Regions from separate parts of the Alterisphingorhabdus coralli genome, predicted to be linked through region 1. Evidence: predicted binding sites of a transcription regulator. Region 1 holds the regulator's gene; each other region holds the start of a gene.

Region 1 (7,946 bases):
GGCTCGGTCGATAGCTGTATTGTCTTGCGCACCGCCGTGGTCAAAGATGGCACCATGCATGTCCAGGCCGGAGCCGGTATTGTTGCAGATAGTGACCCGGACTATGAATTGCGCGAATGTCAGGCCAAGGCAGGCGCATTGTTTGCCGCTGCCAATGACGCGATCAGCCGGGCAAGAGAGGGGGGCTTTGGTCAATGATCCTTATGATCGACAATTATGACAGCTTCACCTTCAATCTGGTGCATTATGTCATGGAATTGGGCGTTGAGGTGCGGGTGGAACGCAATGATGCGCTGACTGCCGACGCAGCCATAGCGCTCAATCCCCAGGCTATTATCATCTCCCCCGGCCCATGCACGCCTAATGAAGCAGGTATCTCGCTCGATCTGGTCGCTGCCTGTGCCGATAAAGAACTCCCCCTGCTCGGCGTCTGCCTCGGCCATCAGGCTATTGGCCAGCATTTTGGCGGCACGGTCGAACAAGGCGGCCTAATGCACGGCAAAACCTCGCCGATGGAGCATGATGGCAGTGGGGTGTTTGCTGGCCTGCCCAATCCGTTTATCGCCACCCGCTATCACTCGCTGATTGTGGCCCGTGATGGCCTGCCTGATTGCCTGCATATCAACGCAACGACACCGTCTGCAGATGGCGGTGACAGCCTGATTATGGGATTTCGCCACCAAACCCTGCCCATTCATGGCGTGCAGTTTCACCCGGAGAGCATTGCCAGCGAGCATGGCCATCAGATGCTTGCCAATTTTCTCGATATTGCCGGGATCGAACATGGCGGTGTCCCGAAAGCACCCAAAGGCGCATTGGTATGAGCAACGCCGTTCCTCCGCTGGATGAACCGCTCGCGTTAGAGGATGCAGAAGCGCTCTTCAGCGCTGTCCTTGATGGCGAATATAGCGCCGAGGAGATCAGTGACATACTGGTTACCCTTGCTGATCGCGGCGAAGCGGCAACGGAAATCGCCGGGGCCGCACGCGCCATGCGGCAACGCATGGTCCCGCTCCCCAATGCCCCAAAAAACGCGATTGATGTCTGCGGCACCGGCGGCGATGGCAGCCACAGCCTCAATGTATCAACCGCGGTTTCGCTGGTGGTCGCCGCCTGTGAAGTGCCCGTCGCCAAGCATGGCAATCGCGCGGCCAGCAGTAAATCAGGTGCAGCCGATACGCTCGAAGCCCTCGGTATCAGACTCGACCGGACGCCAGAGGAAAACAGCGCCCTGCTTAATGACCTTGGCATCGCCTTTCTCTTCGCCCCGGCGCATCATCCGGCGCTTGGTGCCATCGCCCCGATCCGCAAGGCGCTGGGCCGCCGCACGATTTTCAATCTGCTTGGCCCGCTGTGCAATCCGGCGCTTGTGCGCCGTCAGCTAATCGGCGTTGCCCATCCTGATCTGGTCCCGGTTTATGCAGAGGCCGCGCAGATGCTTGATTATGAGCGGCTGATGATTGTCTCGGGCATGGAAGGCCTGGATGAAATCTCAATCGCCGGGCCAACGCTGATTCATAATTGGCACAATGGCCAGATGACCGAGCATATGTTCAATCCCGAAGAGCATGATCTCACCCTGTCTCCTCTCTCGGCCATATGCGGCGGAGATGCCGACTATAATGCGGCTGCCCTGCGCGGCCTTATGGCAGGCGAGAAAAGCGCCTATCGCGATGCGGTTCTGATCAACTCCGCCGCTGCGTTGCAGATTGCGGGCGAAGCCGAAAGCTGGGCCGAAGGGCTGGAAGAAGCCGAAGAAGCTCTCGATAAAGGTCTGGCCAATGCCCTGCTCAACTGCTGGATTGCGATATGACAGACCGCCTCAAACAGATATGCGACGACAAACGCGCCCATGTCGCGGCGCGCAAACAGGTCTTTTCGCTGGCCGACCGAGATGCTGCCATCGCCGTGAAAACCGCCCCGCGCGGTTTTGCCAAAGCGATGCAGGATAAAGTCGCCGCCGGAGGCTGGGCGCTGATCGCCGAGATCAAGCGTGCCAGTCCCTCCAAAGGCCTGATCCGCGAGGATTTTGACCCGCCAATGCATGCCAGCGATTATGAAGCTGGCGGTGCGACCTGCCTCTCGGTGCTCACCGATGTCCCCTATTTTCAGGGCGCAGACCATTACCTTGCAGAGGCGCGTAATGCCTGCTCGCTGCCCTGTCTGCGCAAGGACTTTATGGTTGACCCCTGGCAGGTGGGCGAAGCGCGCGCGCTCGGGGCCGATGCGATTCTGATCATTGTTGCCGCGTGCGACGACGCACTGATGCAGGATCTGGTCGCAGAGGCCAAACGCTTTGATATGGATGTGCTGGTCGAGGTGCATAATCGCGCTGAACTCGAGCGTGCACTGATGCTCGATACGCCACTCATCGGGATCAACAACCGCGACCTCACGCGCTTCAAAACAGATTTGGCAACGACAGAGATTCTGGCTCCCTTGATTCCCAAAGAGCGGCTTGTCATCGCCGAAAGCGGCATTGCCAGCCATGATGATTGCGAGCGACTGGCACAGTCAAATGTTCACGCCTTTCTGGTGGGCGAAACGCTGATGCGCCAGCATGATGTCGCTCAGGCAACCCGCGATTTACTGCAAGGTAATTGATAATCGGTCACTTTTTTCGCGATACGAAAACTTCCCACTTGACTTGATCACTTTTGTTTCATAATTGTTCCCTATTCGTTTCATGCGGAGGGACAAATGCTAACCCGTAAACAGCACGAACTGCTTTGCTTCATTCAGGACCGGCTCGAAGCCAGCGGCGTTTCGCCGTCCTTTGAAGAGATGAAGGAAGCGCTTGATCTCAAATCCAAATCTGGTGTGCACCGTCTGGTGAGCGCATTGGAAGAACGCGGCTTTATCCGCCGCCTCCCCAATCGCGCCCGCGCGCTGGAAGTGTTGAAGCTACCCGAAGGCGGAACAGCGACCCCTGCACCCTCGGTCACCATGGGCGGTGCAGACCGCAATCTGGTCGGCTCGAATGTCTCAATCCCCGATGCTTCCAATGATGTGCTCGAAATTCCCCTGCACGGACGCATCGCGGCCGGCGCACCGATTGAGGCGCTCGAGGGCCAGTCAGTACTGCCTGTTCCTGCCGCCCTTCTCGGCAGCGGCGATCACTATGCGCTGGAAGTTTCCGGCGACTCGATGGTCGAAGCCGGGATTTTCGACGGTGATTTTGCCCTGATCCGCCGCACCGACACCGCGCGTGATGGACAGATTGTCGTGGCACTGGTGCGCGGCGAGGAAGCGACGCTGAAATATCTGCGGCGTGACCACAACACCATCCGCCTCGACCCGGCTAACGCCAGCTATGAGCCACAAATCTACCGCGCTGATGAAGTGCAGATTCAGGGGCAGTTAGCGGGGCTATTGCGACGGTATAATTAGGTTCAGGCCGTCCCGAAATCGCACCATATTCGTGCACATGGCGATTATGCTAAACCGCTAGCCCTGAGCTTGTCGAAGGGCGTCTTGCTGCTTTGGACTATGTTGAGAAGCGGGCTTCGACAAGTTCAGCCCTAGCGGCTTTCTCGACATAGTCATATCTCACACAAAGCCACTAAGGCACAAAGAGGTATTCCCATCATAACGTCTTAGTGACTTTGTGGCTTTGTGCGCACTAAAATTCCTGATCTAGCGATCATAGCTCCAGCCATGATCGGATCGGCTATCGGCAACCTGATCAATGCGCGTATCATCAAGATAGATGGCCACCCCACCGCTCTGGCGCAAATAGCGCCGGTCCAGTTTTCTCCAGCGCGGGCGGCAACTGCCGGGTAAAAAGCGTCCTGCAATCACGATATGGCTTCGGGCACAAGCTGCAGCAAGCGCGCGTTTGGGGACATATTCGTTTTTGCGGCTAACCAATACCACCCAATCGCGGTCTGATCGTGTCAGAACAAAACTGCAAAATTCGCGAGAACATTGCGCCTCTGGCCATTGATCAAGTCCCACAGGCTCATCTTCAAATGCGCCCTGCTCGCGCATCATATCGGTGGTGAAGGATTCCGAGTCCGGTTTCAGAAGCACAAAATCGCCACTCCCCGATGTCTTGCTGCGCACTGCTATCTGCCGTCCATCATTCGCAATCAGCAGGTCGGGACGTGGTGTTGCCAGCATCAGGATCACAGCAACAGCAGCCGGAACCAGGCCGAGCAAACGCAACGGACTGCGCAACAGGAACAGGATCAGCCCCGCCACTATCGCAAGCAGATAGGTCGAGATACTAATTGCGGGAAAGCGGATAATCGCTCCCGGGCTTTCCGAAACGAAATGCGCAAGGCTCAACAGCAGTCCAATGGCTTTGCCGCATAGCCACCAGAACGGTGCGCCCAATCCTATGCTGTCCGCCAACATCGCCATGGCTTCCAACGGCATGATGACAAAGGTGGTCAGTGGAATAGCGACAATATTAGCCAGCGCGCCGTAAATGCCGGCTTTGTGGAAATGGTAGAGTGCAATCGGCATCAAGGTAATCTCGATGACCAGCCCGGTGAGAAACAGCAGCAAAGCAAAGCGCCCTATGCGCTGCACAAGGCCGAATTGCTTCTCATCGCGCTCGGCGGACCAGCGGCGCATAAGCGGTGCATCATAGAGCGCGATAATCGCCACCACCGCAGCAAAGCTGAGTTGGAAGCTCGGCCCTACCAGTGTTTCAGGCCAGATCAGCAATATCACCAGCGCCGCAAAACCGATCAGTCTCAGGGAAAAGGGGTCGCGTCCCAGAACCAACGCTAACAGAATCAATAGCGCAGCGATGCAGGCGCGTATGGTGGGAACGGCGCCGCCGGTGAAGACAGTATAGGCAATCCCCGCCAGCGCCCCGGCAAAGGCTGCGACAACGGGCAAGCGCCAACGCAAAGCCAATGTCGGCGACAATGCCAACAGTTTCAGCACCAACAGAAACACCGCACCGATCAACGCGCTGACATGCAGGCCGCTTATCGCCAGCAGATGCGCCAAACCGCTACGCCGCATCGCTTCTGCATCGGCTTCGGATATGCCGCCGCGATCGCCGGTGGCGAGAGTGGCGGCTATAGCGCCTTCGGATCCGGGTATCTGTCTCTGGATATGCTGCGACAACCGGCTGCGAAGACTGGCAATACCGCCCTGCCCGCTGCTCTCCAGAACATCCGGTGCAGTGAGCGCGCTCCCGGTAGCGCCCAGTCCAGCAAACCAGGCACGACGTGCGAAATCATAGCCGCCAGGCAAAGCCGGTTCCCCCGGCGGCATCAAGCGCACTTTCAGTCTGATCCGATCACCTGTGAAAACCGTAGTCGTTTTGTCTTCCACCAGGCGAAATGGCACATTGATCCGCACCTTTGATGGCAAACCTTCAGGCTGTGCGATCTTTACAACATAGCGTTCCATCCCCCGCGCCGCCAAAATCTCGCGCTGGACGACCTCGCCTTCCATCGTGCCGATCCATGGCGAGGCTAATGACGGTTCAGAGATCAGCTCCGATTTTGTCCAGATGGTCAGCGTCCCCGCTGCCACTATCAACAAACCGGCCCCGCACCAGCGCAGGGACCGCGCCGCTATCGGCCAGCGTGTAGCCAGCATCCAGAGCGTCATACCAGCCAGAACTGCCCCAATAATCAACCCAAGCCATTGCTCGCGCACCGGCAGCGCAAACCACGCTCCGATCCCGGTCGCAAAGGCCAGCGGAATGACCAGCGGCCATTGTTTCGCATCCTCTTTCGCCCATGCCAAAAGCGCTGGCCGTAGCGTCCGCCAGCGATGCGCCAGATCGGCCCATATCGGGAATTGTCGGATCGCAATCGCCATGTTAGGGAGCCCCCAATTCTCCAACACCTTTCCGCCATTTCAGGCCCAAAACGATCATGAAAGGAAGTCCGCCAGACCGCAAGGGTCAGCGGCATCAGGCTATGACCAGTCCGGTAGTTACCCGTTTCGCTCCCTCGCCCACCGGCTTTCTGCATATCGGTGGCGCGCGCACCGCTTTGTTCAACTGGCTGTTCGCCCGGCATCATGGCGGCAAGGCGCTGCTGCGGATCGAGGATACCGACAAAAAACGCTCCACCCAGGAAGCGATTGACGCGATTATCGACGGCCTTGACTGGCTCGGCCTCGATTGGGACGATGAAACGGTATTTCAGAGCCAGCGTGCCAAACGCCATGCCGAAGTGGCGCAACAGCTGCTCGACAGCGGCAATGCCTATAAATGCTTCGCCACGCCCGAAGAATTGGAACAGATGCGCGAGGAGCAGCGCGCGGCGAAAAAGCCGATGCGCTATGATGGTCGCTGGCGCGACCGTGACCCGTCCGAAGCACCCGCAGGCGCACCCTATGTGGTACGGCTGAAAACGCCGCAATCGGGCAAGCTGGAAATTGAAGACGCGGTGCAGGGCATAGTGAGCTGGCAGGCATCAGAGCTCGACGATTATGTTCTGCTGCGCTCTGATGGCACGCCGACCTATATGCTCAGCGTTGTTGTTGATGACCATGATATGGGCGTCACCCATCTCATCCGCGGCGATGATCATCTCAACAACGCCTTCCGCCAATTGGCGCTGATCCGCGCCATGGGCTGGCCAGAGCCGGTCTATGCCCATATCCCCCTAATCCATGGCAATGACGGTGCCAAGCTCTCCAAACGCCATGGCGCGCTGGGTGTGGACGCCTATCGCGATGAAATGGGCATTTTGCCCGAAGCTTTGTTCAACTATCTGCTGCGGCTTGGCTGGGGATATGGTGACACCGAGAAGATCAGCCGCGAGGAAGCGATCAAGCTGTTCTCGCTCGATAATGTCGGCAAATCCCCGTCACGCTTTGACCCGAAAAAGCTCGCCAATCTCAATGGCATTTATATCCGCGAAGCCGATGATGCGCGACTGGTCGAGATTGCTACGCCGATGATTGCCAATGCCGACCCGGAATTGCTGCTGCAAGCCATGCCGGTCTTGAAAGAACGCGCACGATCGCTGCATGAGCTGGCCGATGGTGCCGGTTTCCTGTTCGCCCAGCGCCCTTTGGCACCGGATGAAAAGGCGCAAAAGGCGCTTGACGCTGCGGCAGAGGGCATAATCGGCAAAATCCATGAAAAATTGGCCTCTACTGGCGACTGGACGCTGGAAAATCTTGAGATAATCGTTAAACAGCTAGCCGACGATGAAGGACTTGGCCTTGGCAAGGTCGCGCAGCCCATGCGCGCTGCCCTGACCGGCCAGAGTAACTCGCCAGGTATCTTTGACGTTCTGGTCCTTTTAGGCCGCGATGAATCCCTGGCGCGTATCGCGGACCAAATGTGAAAACGCTTTTGAGACAATATGAAGGAGAATTTGCGTGAGCGATAAGAACGCAACGGTAAATCTGAACGGAGCCAATCTCGACATGCCCGTGCATCAGGGCAGTGTTGGCCCCGAAGTTGTCGATATCCGCAAATTCTATGCCCAGACCGGGGCCTTCACCTATGATCCCGGCTTTACCTCCACCGCGAGTTGTGAATCCGGTCTGACCTATATTGACGGCGGCGAAGGCGTATTGCTGCACCGCGGCTATCCCATCGGCCAGCTCGCCGAACATAGCAGTTTCATGGAAGTTGCCTATCTGCTGCTCAATGACGAATTGCCGTCACAGGATGAGCTGAACGACTTTACCTATACCATTACCCGCCACACCATGCTGCATGAACAGCTGATGCAATTCTATCAGGGTTTCCGCCGTGACGCGCACCCGATGGCGATTATGTGCGGCGTTGTCGGCGCGTTGTCGGCTTTCTATCATGATTCCACAGACATCGCCGATCCGGAACATCGCAAGATATCGAGCCATCGCCTGATTGCAAAAATGCCAACCATCGCAGCCGCCGCCTATAAATATTCCATCGGTCAGCCTTTTCTCTATCCTGATAATTCGCTCTCCTATACCGGCAATTTCCTGCGTATGACTTTTGGCGTGCCGGCAGAGCCCTATGAAATACA
Region 2 (7,946 bases), 710 kb from region 1:
CCTTGAAGAAGCTGACTGCGTCCTCGACCGTCATGTCGAGCACATCGGCGATGCTCTTGCCCTTGAATTTCACCTCCAGCGTCTCGCGATTATAGCGTTTGCCGCCGCATTCCTCACAGGTGACATAGACATCGGGCAGGAAGTGCATCTCGATCTTGATGACGCCATCGCCCTGACACGCCTCGCAGCGGCCGCCCTTGACGTTGAAGCTGAACCGCCCCGGCTTGTAGCCGCGCGCCTGCGCCTCGGGCAGGCCGGCAAACCAGTCGCGGATATTGGTGAAGGCGCCGGTATAGGTGGCGGGGTTGGAGCGCGGGGTGCGGCCAATCGGCGACTGGTCGATATCGATCACCTTGTCGCAATGCTCCAGCCCGGTGATCCTGTCATGCTTGCCCGCGATAATCCGCGCGCCATTGAGCACGCGCGCCGCGCCGGCATAAAGCGTGTCGATGGTGAAGCTGGACTTGCCGCTGCCCGACACGCCGGTGACGCAGGTAAAGGTGCCGAGCGGCACCGAGGCGGTGACATTCTGCAGATTGTTGGCGCGCGCGCCATGCACTGTCAGCTTTTTGCCATTGCCCTTGCGCCGCTGTTTCGGGACGGCGATTTCCTTGCGGCCCGTCAGATAATCGGCGGTGAGCGATTTTTTCGATTTGAGGATCTGTTTCAGCGTGCCTTCCGCCACCACCGCGCCGCCGCGCACACCCGCGCCGGGGCCGAGATCGACGATATAATCGGCCTGGCGAATGGCGTCTTCATCATGCTCGACGACGATGACAGTGTTGCCGAGATCGCGCAGGCGTTTGAGTGTCACCAGCAGCCGGTCATTGTCACGCTGGTGCAGGCCGATGCTGGGTTCATCCAACACATAGAGCACGCCCGACAGGCCGCTGCCGATCTGGCTGGCGAGACGGATGCGCTGGCTCTCGCCGCCGGAAAGCGTACCCGATTTGCGGTCGAGATTGAGATAGTCAAGGCCGACATTATTGAGGAAGCCGAGCCGCTCGATAATCTCCTTGAGGATCGGCTTGGCGATCTGTTTCTGCTGGTCGGTAAGCTTGTCCTCCAGCACCTCAAACCAGGCGAGCGCATCGCCGACGCTGCGCCGGGTGGAGATGGAGATATCCTCGCCGGCAATCTTGACCGCCAGCGCCTCGGGCTTGAGCCGCGCGCCATGGCACACTTCGCAGGGCTGCGCCGTCTGGAATTTCGCCAGCTCCTCGCGCATCCAGGCGCTGTCGGTCTGCAGCAGGCGGCGGTTGAGATTGCCGATCACGCCCTCAAACGGCTTTTTCACCTGATAGCTCTTTTTGCCATCCTTGAAGGTCAGCGTCACCGGCAGGCCGCCGGTGCCGGTGAGGATCACGTCCTTGTCCTGCGCCTCCATATCCTTCCACGGCGTGGTGAGATCAAAGCCGAAATGGTCGGCGAGGCTGGTCAGCACCTGCATATAATAGGGCGATGGCGGGTTGGACTTGGCCCAGGGCGCGATGGCGCCTTGTTTGAGGGTAAGCTCCGGATTCGGAACGACAAGATCGGGATCAAAATATTGCTTCTCGCCAATGCCATCGCAGGCCGGGCACGCGCCCTGCGGGGCGTTGAACGAGAATAGCCGCGGTTCGATTTCCTCAATGGTGAAGCCGGAGACGGGGCAAGCAAAGCGTTCGGAGAAAATGATGCGGTTGTCCGGGACGCCGGTGCCTTTCATCTTCTGTCCCTGGGCGCTGACTTTCCCTTCCCCGTTCGCATCGAGCGAAGTCGAGATGCCGCTCTCCGGTGTCTCGACTTCGCTCGACACGAACGGCTTTTGGGCCATAGCCTCTGCAACCGTCCCCTCGGCCAGATCAACATAAGCCAGCCCATTCGCCAGCTTCAGCGCGGTCTCAAAGCTGTCCGCCAGCCGCGTGTCCATACTGTCATCATCGCGCACCACCAGCCGGTCGACCACCACCTCAATGTCATGCTTGTATTTCTTGTCGAGCGCAGGCGCTTCCTCGATATCATAAAACTCGCCATCGACGCGGACGCGGGCAAAGCCCGCTTTCTGCCACTCTTTCAGCTCCTTGCGATATTCACCCTTGCGGCCGCGCACCACCGGGGCGAGCAGATAGAGCCGCGTCTTTTCCGGCAGCTGCTTGACCCGGTCGACCATCTGGCTGACCGTCTGCGCGGTTATCGGCTCGCCGGTCGCGGGCGAATAGGGCACACCGACGCGCGCCCATAACAGCCGCATATAGTCATAAATCTCGGTGACGGTGGCAACAGTGGAACGCGGATTGCGGCTGGTGGTCTTCTGCTCGATCGAGATCGCCGGCGAGAGGCCTTCGATATGCTCGACATCGGGCTTCTGCATCATCTCGAGAAACTGCCGCGCATAGGCGGATAAGCTCTCGACATAACGCCGCTGCCCCTCGGCATAGATGGTATCGAACGCCAGCGACGATTTACCGCTGCCCGACAGGCCGGTAATGACGATCAGCTTGTCGCGCGGCAGATCAATATCCACGCCCTGAAGGTTATGCTCACGCGCCCCGCGCACGCTGATCTTTGTGAGAGACATGGCAGCTCTTTCCGACAGTCCAACATTCGGCCCGAACGACCTTATGTTCCATAAATGTTCTGATGGCAAGCGCGGCTATGCGCCTATCCCCTGATAGGCAAAGAAATGGCGATTGGCGTGCGAAAATGCAATGCCCGATGCTGCTTATATCCGTCCATATAGGGCTGGTCGAAATCCGGTTGCAGATCGGCAGGAATGCGCGATGCTCCTCTGAAAAAGGGGAGGAACCATGGACAAATCACATCTATACTTTCGCAAAGCGCTGGCCGGTTCGGCTTTCACAGGCGCACTTCTGCTCTCATTCGGCAGCACTGCACTGGCGCAGCAAAACAGCACAGCAGCCACACCAAAGCCGCCCCCACCCTGCTCCACCGAAGCACATCGCGCCTTTGATTTCTGGCTTGGCGAATGGGACGTCACTCCGGCGGGCCGGGAAGCCCCTACGGCCATCAACACAATCGAAAATATGCATGGCGGCTGTGTCATCCGCGAGAGTTATAGCACCAAGGGCGGTTATAGCGGGATGAGCATGAGCTTTTACGACGCCGCCCGCGACATCTGGCATCAGACATGGATGGGTCTGGACGGCAATGCGCTCTATATTGAAGGCGGCGTCAATGATGCCGGCGCGATGGTGCTGAGCAACAAAAACTGGCCCGGCTATGTTGAGGGATCACCCGTCAATCGCGTTACCTGGACGCCCGATGACGATGGCTCGGTGCGACAGCATTGGGAGCAATCAACCGATGGCGAAAAGACATGGACGACTGTTTTTGACGGGCAATATGTGAAGCGAAAATAGGCGGTTTTCACCTGTGACAGAAACGTAGGTATTATGGTGACACTTGCAACAACCCCTTATTTCGCCTAGCCCCTGCCCATGGCTCGTCTCCCCCGTATTGTTATTCCCGGCATACCGCATCATGTCACCCAGCGCGGCAATCGGCGTGAGCAGGTGTTTTTCGAGGATGATGACTATGCGCTTTATCTCGATCTGCTCGCCGATGCCGCCGCAGAGGCGCGGGCAGAAATCTGGTCTTACTGCCTGATGCCCAATCATGTGCATATCATCATCACGCCATCGGATGAGGATGGGCTGTGGCGTACCTTTCGCAAGGCGCACCGCCATTACACCGGCTATATCAATGCGCGCATGCGGGTGACCGGGCATTTATGGCAGGGGCGCTATGGATCGGTGGCGATGGATGAGACGCATTTTGTCGCAGCATTGCGCTATGTCGCGCTCAATCCGGTGCGTGCAAAGCTGGTCAGCCGCGCCGAGGACTGGCCATGGTCGAGCACCCGGGCATTGATTGCGGGCAAGGATGATCGCTTTGTCAAAACCGCCCCGGCGCTGGAGCGGGTGGGCGATTTCAAGGCGTTTCTCGGCGAGGATTTTGACGAGGAGATGACCTATGCCGCGCTCCGCAAAGCTGAAACGCTGGGCCGCCCTATCGGCTCGGAGCAATGGCTCGACGATATGGAGGCCAAGCTGGACTGCAAGCTCCGGCCCGGCAAAAGGGGGCCAAAGCCGAAAGACGCGAAGTTGTAATCAGGGGTTATTGCGACTGCCACAAGAATAGAAGTTACGAAAGGGACACTCTCAAGCGGCAGAAATATGGGAACATCCTCACGCGGAGGCGCAGTTTAGAGAATGTATTTCGGGGTTATTGCAAGTGTCACCGTAATTACAATTTGCTCCTGAAGAGAATCAGCCCTCTACTCAAGAGCAAATCGATGCAACAAAAACGGCGATAGAAGGAATTCTCGCTGTCATTCAAGATATAGCAGATAAGCATGGCGGTGATCAGCGTATAGAATTGCCAGATGGAAGCATTACTACTGCATCTGATCTTATAAAGGGGTTAGGTGATCTTTATGCAGGTATAGATTTAGGCATTACCCTAGGTGAAGTAGCTACTGGTGATAAAAACATTAGAGAAGCTTACCACGTAGTATTTGGTATAACGGTTGGTGCGGCTGTGGCTTCGGCAGGTGCCTCGGCTACAGTGGCATTAGCTGCAGGCTTCACTGCAGAATACGCAGCTAACCATGTTGTACAATGGATAGGTGCTCTCGGTGATCTAAACAGAGATTTTCAATCATATGCTGATGAGCAGATTGAACAATTTATAAAAGAAAATTCTAATATCAAACCCGGCACCTATAACAATCCCATAGAATTATATAGAGGAATGTTAGGGCTTCCTGAAAACCCTTATAATAGAGAAGTTGGCGGACCACACCTTAACCATATTCCGATACCCTAAATAAAGAATGTGCAACAATGAATAGTGATAATAGTAGGCATCTTATATATAGAATCATTTTATCTATATTGTCCTGCCTACTATTATCTTTTGATTGCCAATCTCCGAACTCATCAAAATACGATCTGTCTGAAATCATTGATGAATCAAATAATGGTATAAGCACAATTATAGTTGATCTCCGTGGCGGTAATTGGTCAGATAGAGATTCAGTATGTGGGAATTCTCATTTATTTGAACATATTCTAGGGAGAAAAATCTTTGAAGAATTGCTTTTATCTCAATTGGACTTTGGGTTCTCAGTAAATGGCTTTACCTCTCCCGATTCGATTATAATCATTGTAAAGGTTGGCGGTGCAAGAGCTGGAGTAATTAGTGCTCTCGAAAGCATTCAAAAAGCTCTAGGCACAACGCCGGCTAGAGAAATCGTTAGCCAAGAGATTCGTGTTGTTAACGCTGAGATTAAACGCCTGTCCAAACCATCTCATGATCTTGGTCAGTTAACTGCGTCATTGAAGGGTGATAATGGCAACTATCTTATCGGAAATTGCCTTCGGCTTCCAGATCAATTGGATGTCAACGCTGAAGACCTGATCATTGACTCAATAAGTGTCATATATGAGAGTGGAGACTCTATATTATATGACAGATTAAATATATCGAACAATCGTGAATCCTCGAACCTTGCAATTAAGGGTACAGATTTTATTGAAGGTCGTAATCAACCAAGCGCAGTATATTTTAATGCGGCCCCGCAAGACGACCTTGATGGGACAAAGACTATTAAAAATTTAGCACTATGGCACTATATTTCAGGTAAAATTGATGGTAAATCGCAAATACACTTCACTCCAATAAGTAAGCTTGGATTTATTGCTAGAATAAATGAGGAAATTGATAATAATATACTGCAATCATACAAAGAATCATTCTTAAAATTAAATGATGAAGAATTTACGGAGCACATTAAGTTTGCGCAAAACCTATTCTGTGCTAATATGGGGAGAAAAAACGAGGATATAAGCTTAGTAAGTCACAGAGTCTCTATTGATTACTGGGCAAGCATGTCAACTTTCACTAGAGTGTGTAAAAATAACCACTATGCAGAATTTATGCCGGGTAGTTATGAAGATATTTATTTGTCTTATCCAATGCATGGAGAAGATTCTAATTTTAGCAGTAATACACGACATAGCGAGCTTGATAGAAATGACAATATATTAAATATATGCAATCATACGATGTATGATGATGGTATTTACTATGATTATTATCATTCACTGATGACGGTGATGATATTGCAGGAATTACGTTTTCAAAAAGGTGTCGTTCTATCCGTCAAGAAATCCTATAAATCAGACGGTTGCTTCGCATTTATGATTAGCGAGATGACTACTTCGCGCACAGTTATAAAGGATACGGTACGACAGCTCTTTATCTTCGAAGATAATGTATTGAATAGCATGAAGATCAACAGGGCGCACAAGGCATTATGTCTAGAATTTTCTTTATTAGCCAGAGATCAGATTAATGATAGAGAATGTAGCTTGGAAGCAAAAGCTGGAACAGTGAAATTCATTAAAGAGTTCACGAATAACGCTAGTTATACATGGAATGTTGGTTCAGATATATGAAACCCTGCTGTCCTAAGTGCAAATCACCTGTGGAATTCAAGAGGTCTTTATTCAACCGTGGCAAAGCATTCCAATGCTACAGATGTGGCACTTTGTTGATTATAAAAAAAGCAAGCACGTTGCATGTGATTCTTTTAATTTTAATTATAGGTGCTCCATTAAAATATATAATTAATATGGAATATGGATTTATTTATATGTTAATAATATTTTTTATTTTGCTTATATTGGAGTATTTAATACTAAAGGTAGATATATTTGAACATGAAGATTGACATAGAGCTGTTGTATATTATTAATAAGTATCAATGCCCTCTCTTTCAATACAATGATTGAAAGCAAAATCCTGCCAACAGTGTCGCACCAGCTAGTGCTTCGCAAGGGGTAAGGCGTTGGTTCTAAGAGCCTGATCCGAAAGTTATTGAACAATACCAGCCATTTGTGATTCACACCTGCTTTGCGAAGAGTAGGAGTGAAGCATGGCATGGACTGGTATTGCCCGGGCTGAGCATAGCCGGGAAGGTTTGCGATATCCATCGGATATGACGGATAGGGAGTGGATGTTGCTGGAGCCGTTCATTCCCCCGGCGAGGCGTGGTGGTCGGCCGCGGACGGCGGATATGCGCGAGGTGGTCAATGCGCTGCTCTATATTGCCTCTGCCGGATGTGCATGGAGGTTGCTGCCCAAGTGTTTTCCGCCAGTGTCGACGGTACGGCGCTATTTCTACGCATGGCGGGACACTGGCCTGTTCGATACGCTCAACATGGTGCTGGTGATGAACCTGCGCGAGATCGAGGGGCGCGAAGCCTCGCCCAGTGCTGGCGTGATCGACAGCCAGAGCGTGAAAACCACCGAGAGCGGTGGAATATCGGGTTATGACGCGGGCAAGAAGGTGAAAGGCAGGAAGCGGCACATCATAACCGACACATGCGGGTTCCTGATCTTCGTCCTCGTCCACAGTGCCGATATTCAAGACCGTGACGGGGCTGTCGATGTGCTGGCGGCAACTCGCCACCGCTTCCCCTGGTTGCGACACGTCTTTGCTGACGGAGGATATGCAGGGCAAAAACTGGGGGTTACGTTGGCTGGCATGGGGGCGTGGACCATGGAAATCATCAAGCGCTCCGATCACACCAAGGGCTTTCAAGCCCTGCCACGCCGATGGGTCGTCGAACGCACCTTCGCATGGCTAGGGCGATGCCGACGCCTCGCCAAAGACTGGGAAACATCCATCGAAAGCTCAACCGCATGGGCGCTCATCGCTTCCATCCGTATGATTATACGAAGAACCGCAAAATACTGTTATGCTTGAGATACTTTCGAATCAGGCTCTTAGCTTCAGCCAGCCCCACTTGCTTCACACCGGTATTTAGCGGAACAACCCGACCGCTAGAGCCATTGCCAACGGGTGGAGAATAGACCCACATCAACCCACCACTGTCCTTTGCAGCTCTTTCATAAAGCTTACGCGCAGTCTTAAG
Region 3 (7,946 bases), 150 kb from region 1:
ATCACCCAGATGCAGTTCATTGTCGAACGCCACCAGAGGCTCGTCCTCGACGATCAGGACGGTGTTGATAGAGCGTTTGAATCGCTTGAAAAAAGCCATGATGCGGTCCTTTGCCCTTCCCTCGGCAACCATGTGGGCAATAAATTGTCGCTGTCAATCGCCAGGTGAATAGCTATAGCGCGAGCATGACATCCCGACGCCCCTCTTCGCGCACACCCGATAAGCGCCGCAAAAGCGCCAAGCCACAAGCGCGTGATGCCGGACATATTCCGCGCGAAACCGGCTGGTCGCCCTTTGATGACGGCCCGGCGGAGGAGCCCTCCGAAGCGCCAAAAAAATCAAAGCCGCGTCCGAAAAAGCCCGCTGCTCCTCGGGCAAAAACGGATAGCGGTGAGAAAAAGGGTGACCGTATCGCCAAGCTGCTGGCGCGCGCGGGTGTCGCCTCACGGCGTGAGATTGAGCGGATGATTGCCGATAACCGCATCGCCCTGCATGGTGAAATAGTGACGACGCCGGCCACGCTGCTCACCAGCCTGCATGGCGTCACCGTGGATGGAAAAGCGATCAAACAGCCCGAACCGACAAAGCTGTGGTGCTTTCACAAGCCGGTCGGCACACTGACCGCCGAGCGCGATTTTTCCGGGCGCAAGACGATTTACGATACGCTGAAAGAAACTGCGCCCGATCTGCCACGGGTCGTGCCGATTGGCAGGCTGGACCTCAACACTGAGGGGCTGTTGCTGCTCACCAATGATGGTGGCTTTAAGCGCGAAATGGAATTGCCCGCCACCGGCGTCAAACGCACCTATCGCGCCCGCACTTTTGGCGATGTCAGCCAGGACCAGCTGGAAGAACTGATCGACGGCGTGGTCGTCGATGGCATGCGCTATGGTCGGATTGACGCCAATCTGGAACGCCGCACCGGGCGCAATCAGTGGATCGAAATCACCCTGCGCGAAGGCAAAAACCGCGAGGTGCGCAACGTGCTCAAGCACTTGGGACTAGAAGTCTCGCGTCTGATCCGCACCTCCTATGGCCCCTTCACCATCGGCGATCTGCAACCGGGCGATGTGTCGGCAGTGCGCAAGGTCGAGCTGGTGAAGTTTCGCCAGACTCTGGAAAAGCTGAATAGATGACCTGCTTGGCCAATATTAAACCCCTCCCTTTCAAGGGAGGGGAGTTGGTCAAGGCTGCTGGGTCGAAACACTCCCCGAGTATTTCTAAATCATCCCGGGGGGATGATTTACCCTGCAGCATTGGCCAACTGGGTGGGATAAGCACAAAAGGGTTCGATGCCCTTTTGTGCTTTTGCTCGCGCTATAGCGCTCGCCACCACCCCAACCCCTCCTCTGAAGAGGAGGGGCTAAAGGCATGAGGATCATCGCCGGACAATGGCGCGGGCGCAATCTGAAGGCACCCAAAGGCATGACCACGCGGCCCAGTGCTGATCGCACCCGCGATACGCTGTTTTCCATGCTGATGAGCCGCTTGGGCAATTTTGAGGATCTGGCGGTGCTCGATCTGTTTGCCGGATCGGGCGCGCTCGGACTGGAGGCGCTGTCACGCGGCGCAGCGTCATGCCTGTTTGTCGAACAGGACCGCGACGCGCTCAACGCGCTGAAAAGCAATATTGCGATGCTCGATGCCGAGGATCGCTGCCAGGTGCAGAGTAGCTCGGTCTTTGATCTCGGCCCGGCACGGCGCAGTTTTGATCTGGTGCTGCTCGACCCGCCTTATGCCCAGAATGCGGCTGCTGTCGCCATTGACAAGCTGAACCGCTTGGGCTGGTTTGCGCCGTCTACACTGATCGCAGCAGAAACCGGCCATGGTGAAGAATTGATCATAAAGGGTTTTGATCAGGAAGACCCACGCAAAGTGGGACGTGCCAGCCTGCACCTTATGCGACCGGAGAGCGGTGCATAAACAACTTTTAGCAAATGCTCACATATAGTGTCGGCCCCGCGCAGGCGGGGCCTAGGCTTATTTTTGCGCAAAGACGCAAAGACACGAAGAGATAGCGTCAAGAAGCTCCCTCTTTGCGCCTTCGCGTCTTTGCGTGATTCTATTCAAAGCCTTGGCCCCGCCTGCGCGGGGCCGACGCGGTGATGTTAAGTCGCGTAAAACAAAATCATCAGCCCTGTTCCTAACCCTATTCCAACCCTTGTCGGGAATCTCATCGTTCCCTAAGTGTTCAGGGCATGACCAGTACCTTCCCTGATGATAGCGGTTTCGATGATGCGCCGCCCGTGCCCCGGGCTGAGCCTGCTTATCTGCGCGGGTTAAACCCGGAGCAGCACAAAGCCGTCACCGCGCTGGACGGCCCGGTGCTGATGCTGGCGGGTGCGGGCACCGGCAAGACGGCAGCGCTGACGGCGCGATTGGCGCATATTCTCGCTACCCGCCGCGCATGGCCCTCGGAAATTCTCGCTGTCACCTTCACCAATAAAGCCGCGCGCGAGATGCGTGAGCGGGTCGGTGGCCATGTCGGCGAGGCGGTGGAAGGCATGCCATGGCTTGGCACTTTCCATTCCATCGGCGCCAAGATGCTGCGGCGTCATGCCGAACTGGTGGGGCTGCAGAGCAATTTCACCATCATCGACACTGATGACCAGCTTCGCCTGCTCAAGCAACTCATCCAAGCCAATGATATTGACGACAAGCGCTTTCCGGCACGGCAATTGGCGGCGCAGATTGACGGCTGGAAAAATCGCGGGCTTAACCCCAAAGACCTGAGCGCCGCGGATAGCGAGGCCTATGCCCAGGGGCGCGGGCAGGAAATCTATCAGCTTTATCAGGATCGCTTAAAGGCGCTCAATGCCTGCGATTTCGGCGATCTGTTGCTGCATATGCTGACCCTGCTCAAAACCGATCGCGCAGTGCTGGAGCAATATCAGCAGCGGTTCAAATATATATTGGTCGACGAGTATCAGGACACCAATGCTAGCCAGTATCTGTGGCTGCGACTGCTCGCCCAATCGCATCACAATATCTGTTGTGTCGGCGATGATGACCAGTCGATCTATAGCTGGCGCGGGGCCGAGGTCGGCAACATATTGCGCTTTGAAAAGGATTTTCCCGAAGCCACTATCGTGCGGCTGGAACAGAATTATCGTTCTACGCCGCAGATATTGGCAGCGGCATCGGGGCTGATTCAGGCGAATAGTGGGCGGCTGGGTAAAACGCTGTGGACCGAGTTGGACCCCGGCGACAAAGTCCGCGTCCTCGGCGTCTGGGATGGCCCGGAAGAAGCACGGCGTGTCGGTGAGGAACTGGAAGCGCTGCAACGCGGTGGGGTATCTCTCAACGATTGCGCGATATTGGTGCGCGCGCAGTTTCAGACGCGCGAGTTTGAGGACCGGTTTATCGCCATCGGCATGCCTTACCGCATTATCGGCGGCTTCCGCTTTTATGAACGCGCCGAAATCCGCGATGCCCTCGCCTATTTGCGGGTAATCAACCAGCCTGCCGACGATCTGGCGTTTGAGCGCATCGTCAACACGCCTAAGCGCGGGCTTGGAGACAAGTCGGTCGAGAAAATCCACCGGCTGGCGCGCGCTTCGGGCACGCCGTTATCCCGCGCGGCTTTTGATATTCTCGACAGTGATGAACTGCCACCAAGAGCGCGTAATGCCTTGGCTGGATTGATGAAATATGTCGCCCGCTGGCGCGATGAGATGAACAATATGACCCCGGCCGATCTGGTGCGGCAGGTGCTCGATGAAAGCGGCTATACGGCGGCTTTGCAGGCAGAAAAAAGCGTTGAAGCATCAGGTCGGTTGGAGAACCTCTCCGAGCTGGCCCGTGCCATGGAAGAATATGAAACGCTGGGCGATTTTCTCGAGCATGTCAGTCTGGTGATGGACAATGATGCTGCCGATCAGGGCGACACCGCGACGATCATGACCATCCACGCGGCCAAAGGGCTGGAATTTCACAATGTGTTTCTGGTCGGCTGGGAGGAAGGCGTGTTTCCATCACAACGCGCACTTGATGAAGGCGGCACAGCCTCACTCGAAGAAGAGCGCCGCCTTGGCTATGTCGCTATCACCCGCGCACGCACTCGTTGCAGCATTTTGCACGCCGCCAATCGCCGCATCTATGGCCAGTGGACCAGCTCAATCCCGTCGCGCTTTATCGGCGAAATTCCTGCCGATGCAGTAGAGAGCGAAGACAGCATGACTGGCGGCGAAAGCCTGTGGCGCGCCAACTGGTCGGAGCGTGAAGACCCGTTCGCGCATCTCGCAAAAGACCCCGATCGTGCCTCACGCCGCGGCCCCGGCTGGCAACGCGCGGCGCACCTTAAAGGCGGGTTTGACAGCACGCCGAACCGGGTAAAGGAAAACCGCCGCAGCGCGGTCAGTCTGGGCAATAAGGGCCGCGATGATATCCAGATCGGCGCCCGCGTTTTCCATCAGAAGTTCGGCTATGGCACTGTCGCCGAGAAGGAAGGCAACAAACTGGAGATCGATTTCGAGACATCCGGCCGCAAACGGGTGCTCGACAGCTTTGTAAGCTTGGGCTGATTGGTAAGAATTCCCGCTCACACCGTCTTATCCTGACACAGTCTAGCCAGTGCCATTGGCAAATATCCATTTTGGATATATATTCAGTCCATTGACGATGGACGAAGGCCCGGATGGCAAGGAAAAGGCGCAAAAACCAGAATGCTTTGGCGAAAAGGATCGGCATGGGCTGCATGCTGGCCTCAGGCCTTGTGCTGCCTGTGCTCGCTATATTGGGCCCATCTGATGCTGCAGAATTGCCCGAACAGCCGACACAGCAAAATGCTGAAGAGTTTGAGCTTTTTGTCGATCCGGCGGTATTTGATGATGCCGGAGAACCAATCATTAATGGCGCTGACAAGGGTGAGGATGCCCGGCATAGCCTCGCGCCCGTCAGCGATATGGACGGCGCGGGCCAGGCCACTGCCGCTGCGGCCACAGCCGAGATAAGCCGCGACAATGGCGTGGTTGCCGATAGTAGCCCCAGCACAGAGATTGCTCGTCCCAACAGCGAAAATATCGCAATGGTCGGCGCTTATCCGATCCGCCATATGCTGGAAGTCAAAGGACCGTTTGAGCATGGTGACTGGGTATGGGATGAAAGCGCCGCGCCCAAAAAGGGCGAGTTGCTAATTACCGTCAATCTGGAAGATCAGGTCCTGTCAGTATTTCGCGATGGCTATGAGATTGGTACCGCCGTCATCCTCTACGGTGCGGATGAGAAACCAACGCCGACGGGCAAGTTCAAGATTACCCAGAAAGACATTGACCACGTCTCTAATCTCTATTTCGCGCCGATGCCTTATATGCTGCGGCTGACCAATGATGGTATTGCGATCCATGGCAGCCAGGTGGAATTTGGCTATGCCACCCATGGCTGTATTGGCGTGCCGGATGAATTTGCTGCACAGCTATTCAAAATCGCCAAGCTGGGTGATCGGGTTGTAATCAACACCTAGGGTCCGCCTCCGCCCCCCAGACGCAGCGCTATACGCTCTGTCCAAGAGCTTACACCCTACTGCCAGATCGAGTCTATCACTTTGCCCGGGCTTTTAAGAAACGTCTCGGCTGAACCCAATGTATTGAAGTGGTCATGATCAACATCATAATATGCCAGGCATTTGCGCTTCGGATACCACAGGATCATGACAAGTTCTTCATGGCCATCAATATCAAATAGAAGGTCAACCAGCGTCTTACCGGGAAAATATTCTGAATTCTCGATAATGCTGGCATCTGCAAGCGAATTGAACATTATATACCCCACCTCTTTGCAGTCAGGTAGCATCAGCTTGCGATCATCGCTGGCCATGATCTGAAGAAGCTCCTCGGGAACGCCCAGCTGCTCCAAACGCTGACGCAACCAGCGCTCATCATGCCACTCGTCAGGTTCCAGCAAGCGCAGCTTTTCTGCAAGTTCCTGATGGCCCTCTTTGTGGGCTCTCTGCCAAGGGCGCTTGCCATAGCCATCCGCTTTTGTAGCATCGGCCCCATGCGCAAGCAGCAGATCGACTACGGCCATTTGCCCCTTCTCTACCGCCTCTGCCAACGGGCTGGGATTGTAGGGGAACACCATATCGGCGGTATAGAAATTGGGATCAGCGCCATGTTGCAGCAGCAATTTGACGGCTGCTGTTTGCCCGCCAAACACAGCCTGTCGAAGCGACTTACCATCTTGAGCCAGATCATAACCATTTTTGAGAAGCAGTTCGACTACAGGCGTATTCTTGCCATAAAGCGCCATGGTCATCGCGGTATGACCCATGCGGTCCACCTGATTTACATCGACACCAAGCTTGATGCGATTCTCGACAATGCGCGGACTTCTATTCCGCGCCGCCTCAAAGAAATCCTTTACATGAACTTTCACACGCGTCTCCTCAATCAGGCCACGTCTAACATATGAACAGCTCAGCTGGATAGATGCTGGCAGGTGCGCAGATGTAAAGCCCAGTCACGTCCTCCGGTTTTCGGCGACCATCGTTACCCCAAAAGAAAAGGGCCACACCATGTGCGGCCCCTTCCCCGAGTTTTGCCTTGGGCAGAATGCTTTTAGAAGTTGACCCGGAAGCGGATGAAGCCGCCATGCGAGGTGTATTCATCGGCAAATTCACCATTATAGGCGACATCAAGACGAGCGGTTTCGGACAGATCATAGCCGAGACCAAGATCGACCTCGAAACGGCCTTCAGCGGGTTCATCCGAAGATGCGACCATGGACGGCGCGTTGAAGAAGGTGAGTTGAACCACCCGCGCATCGGCATCAAAGTCATAGGCATAGGTACCGCGCAGCATCAGGTCCAATCCGCTGAAATTGGCGTTCGCAGTCAAGCCTGCGCGGCCTTCAAAGAAGGTCACTTCATCGCGGGTTACGCCAAGACCAAGGCCACCAAATTCGGTGTACTCGTCAAAGTCCAGCTGCATGTAATTGATGCCGAGGGTCGGGATCAGGTTGAAGGTCTCCGAAGCTTCGATGACATAGCCTGCGGTTACCCGTCCGAGGAAGCCGTCGGCGTTGAAGTCACCGAGCACCTGCCCGGTAATGGCATTACGGTCTGTCTGAATATCGCTGAAGCTATAGCCAATCTCACCGTTCAGGAAGAACTGGTCAGAATGGACGCTGCCGTAAAGCGACAGGGTGTAGCTATCAATGTCGATATTCTCGCCGCTGCCATTGGTTTCATCAATCTCGATGCTGCTATAGCTGCCCGAGAAGCCGATCAGCACATCATCGCCAATATGGGTATCGATACCGGCGGCGAAGGTGATGTTGTCCGCGTCATAGCCGGAAACTGTTGCTGAACGGGTATCGCGATCAGATGCGCGATAACCGGCCTGTGCCCAAACGCCATTGCCCCCTTCGGAGAAACGCCGCTCTAGGAAACGGCTGGCCATGTTAGAGCTTTCGAAAATCTCGCGCGAGATACCGGTGCTGAGCGATGGCAACAGGCCATTGGCGGCAACTTCAAAGGCCTCGGTGCTGCCCAGATCGTTGATCTGGTTAGCAAAGGCCGGATCGAGTGACTGTAGAACCAATGCCGCCTGCAGGGTATTGCCGAGCAACAGCACATTGCCGTCGCTGGACCCAGCACCCGGATTCGCCGCAGTCGGTGTCACAACGATTGAACCAACCGCCACTTCATAATCGAGAAGCAAGTCATCATCGATTACTGTCACCGTGGCGCCATTGTCGGTAAAGGTGCCGCTTTCATCGACCACCGTAATGGGCTGCCCGGTAACAACCGTCGTGATATCAAAGTCGGTGGTGATATTGACTACGGCGGTATCTTCCAATGTCAGGTCGCCATTGATGAACAGGAAGTCGGTGGTGAGGTTCAGCGTCAGCGGACCGTCTACGGTGACATCACCGTTCAATGTACGATTGCCCTGCATGATCGCGCCATTGAGGACAATCTGTTCAAAGCCGAACAGGAAGTCCGAGTT

Evidence for each region. The regulator LexA, encoded in region 1, represses DNA repair genes until DNA is damaged. The targets are predictions, from matches to a motif close to GTTCCNCNCTTGTTCT.
Region 2: uvrA (excinuclease ABC subunit UvrA) is a predicted target of LexA. The motif match lies at 2,606-2,621, and genes of this name have one in related genera.
Region 3: RB602_RS08100 (ATP-dependent helicase) is a predicted target of LexA. The motif match lies at 2,179-2,194, and genes of this name have one in related genera.

The regions. Positions count from the first base shown of each region.
Region 1 is NZ_CP136594.1:1,851,505-1,859,450, reverse strand. Features, by position in the region: gene trpE (anthranilate synthase component I) at 1-198, shown strand, start outside; gene RB602_RS08725 (anthranilate synthase component II) at 195-824, shown strand; gene trpD (anthranilate phosphoribosyltransferase) at 821-1,813, shown strand; gene trpC (indole-3-glycerol phosphate synthase TrpC) at 1,810-2,604, shown strand; gene lexA (transcriptional repressor LexA) at 2,701-3,390, shown strand; gene RB602_RS08705 (ComEC/Rec2 family competence protein) at 3,637-5,790, opposite strand; gene gltX (glutamate--tRNA ligase) at 5,892-7,274, shown strand; gene RB602_RS08695 (citrate synthase) at 7,357-7,946, shown strand, end outside.
Region 2 is NZ_CP136594.1:2,559,950-2,567,895, forward strand. Features, by position in the region: gene uvrA (excinuclease ABC subunit UvrA) at 1-2,560, opposite strand, end outside; gene RB602_RS12045 (SH2 domain-containing protein) at 2,790-3,362, shown strand; gene RB602_RS12050 (transposase) at 3,441-4,112, shown strand; gene RB602_RS12055 (hypothetical protein) at 4,381-4,830, shown strand; gene RB602_RS12060 (hypothetical protein) at 4,848-6,464, shown strand; gene RB602_RS12065 (IS5 family transposase) at 6,944-7,777, shown strand; gene RB602_RS12070 (SEL1-like repeat protein) at 7,743-7,946, opposite strand, start outside.
Region 3 is NZ_CP136594.1:1,700,909-1,708,854, reverse strand. Features, by position in the region: gene RB602_RS08115 (response regulator) at 1-99, opposite strand, end outside; gene RB602_RS08110 (pseudouridine synthase) at 186-1,136, shown strand; gene rsmD (16S rRNA (guanine(966)-N(2))-methyltransferase RsmD) at 1,372-1,923, shown strand; gene RB602_RS08100 (ATP-dependent helicase) at 2,199-4,523, shown strand; gene RB602_RS08095 (L,D-transpeptidase family protein) at 4,688-5,461, shown strand; gene RB602_RS08090 (ankyrin repeat domain-containing protein) at 5,518-6,372, opposite strand; gene RB602_RS08085 (autotransporter domain-containing protein) at 6,555-7,946, opposite strand, start outside.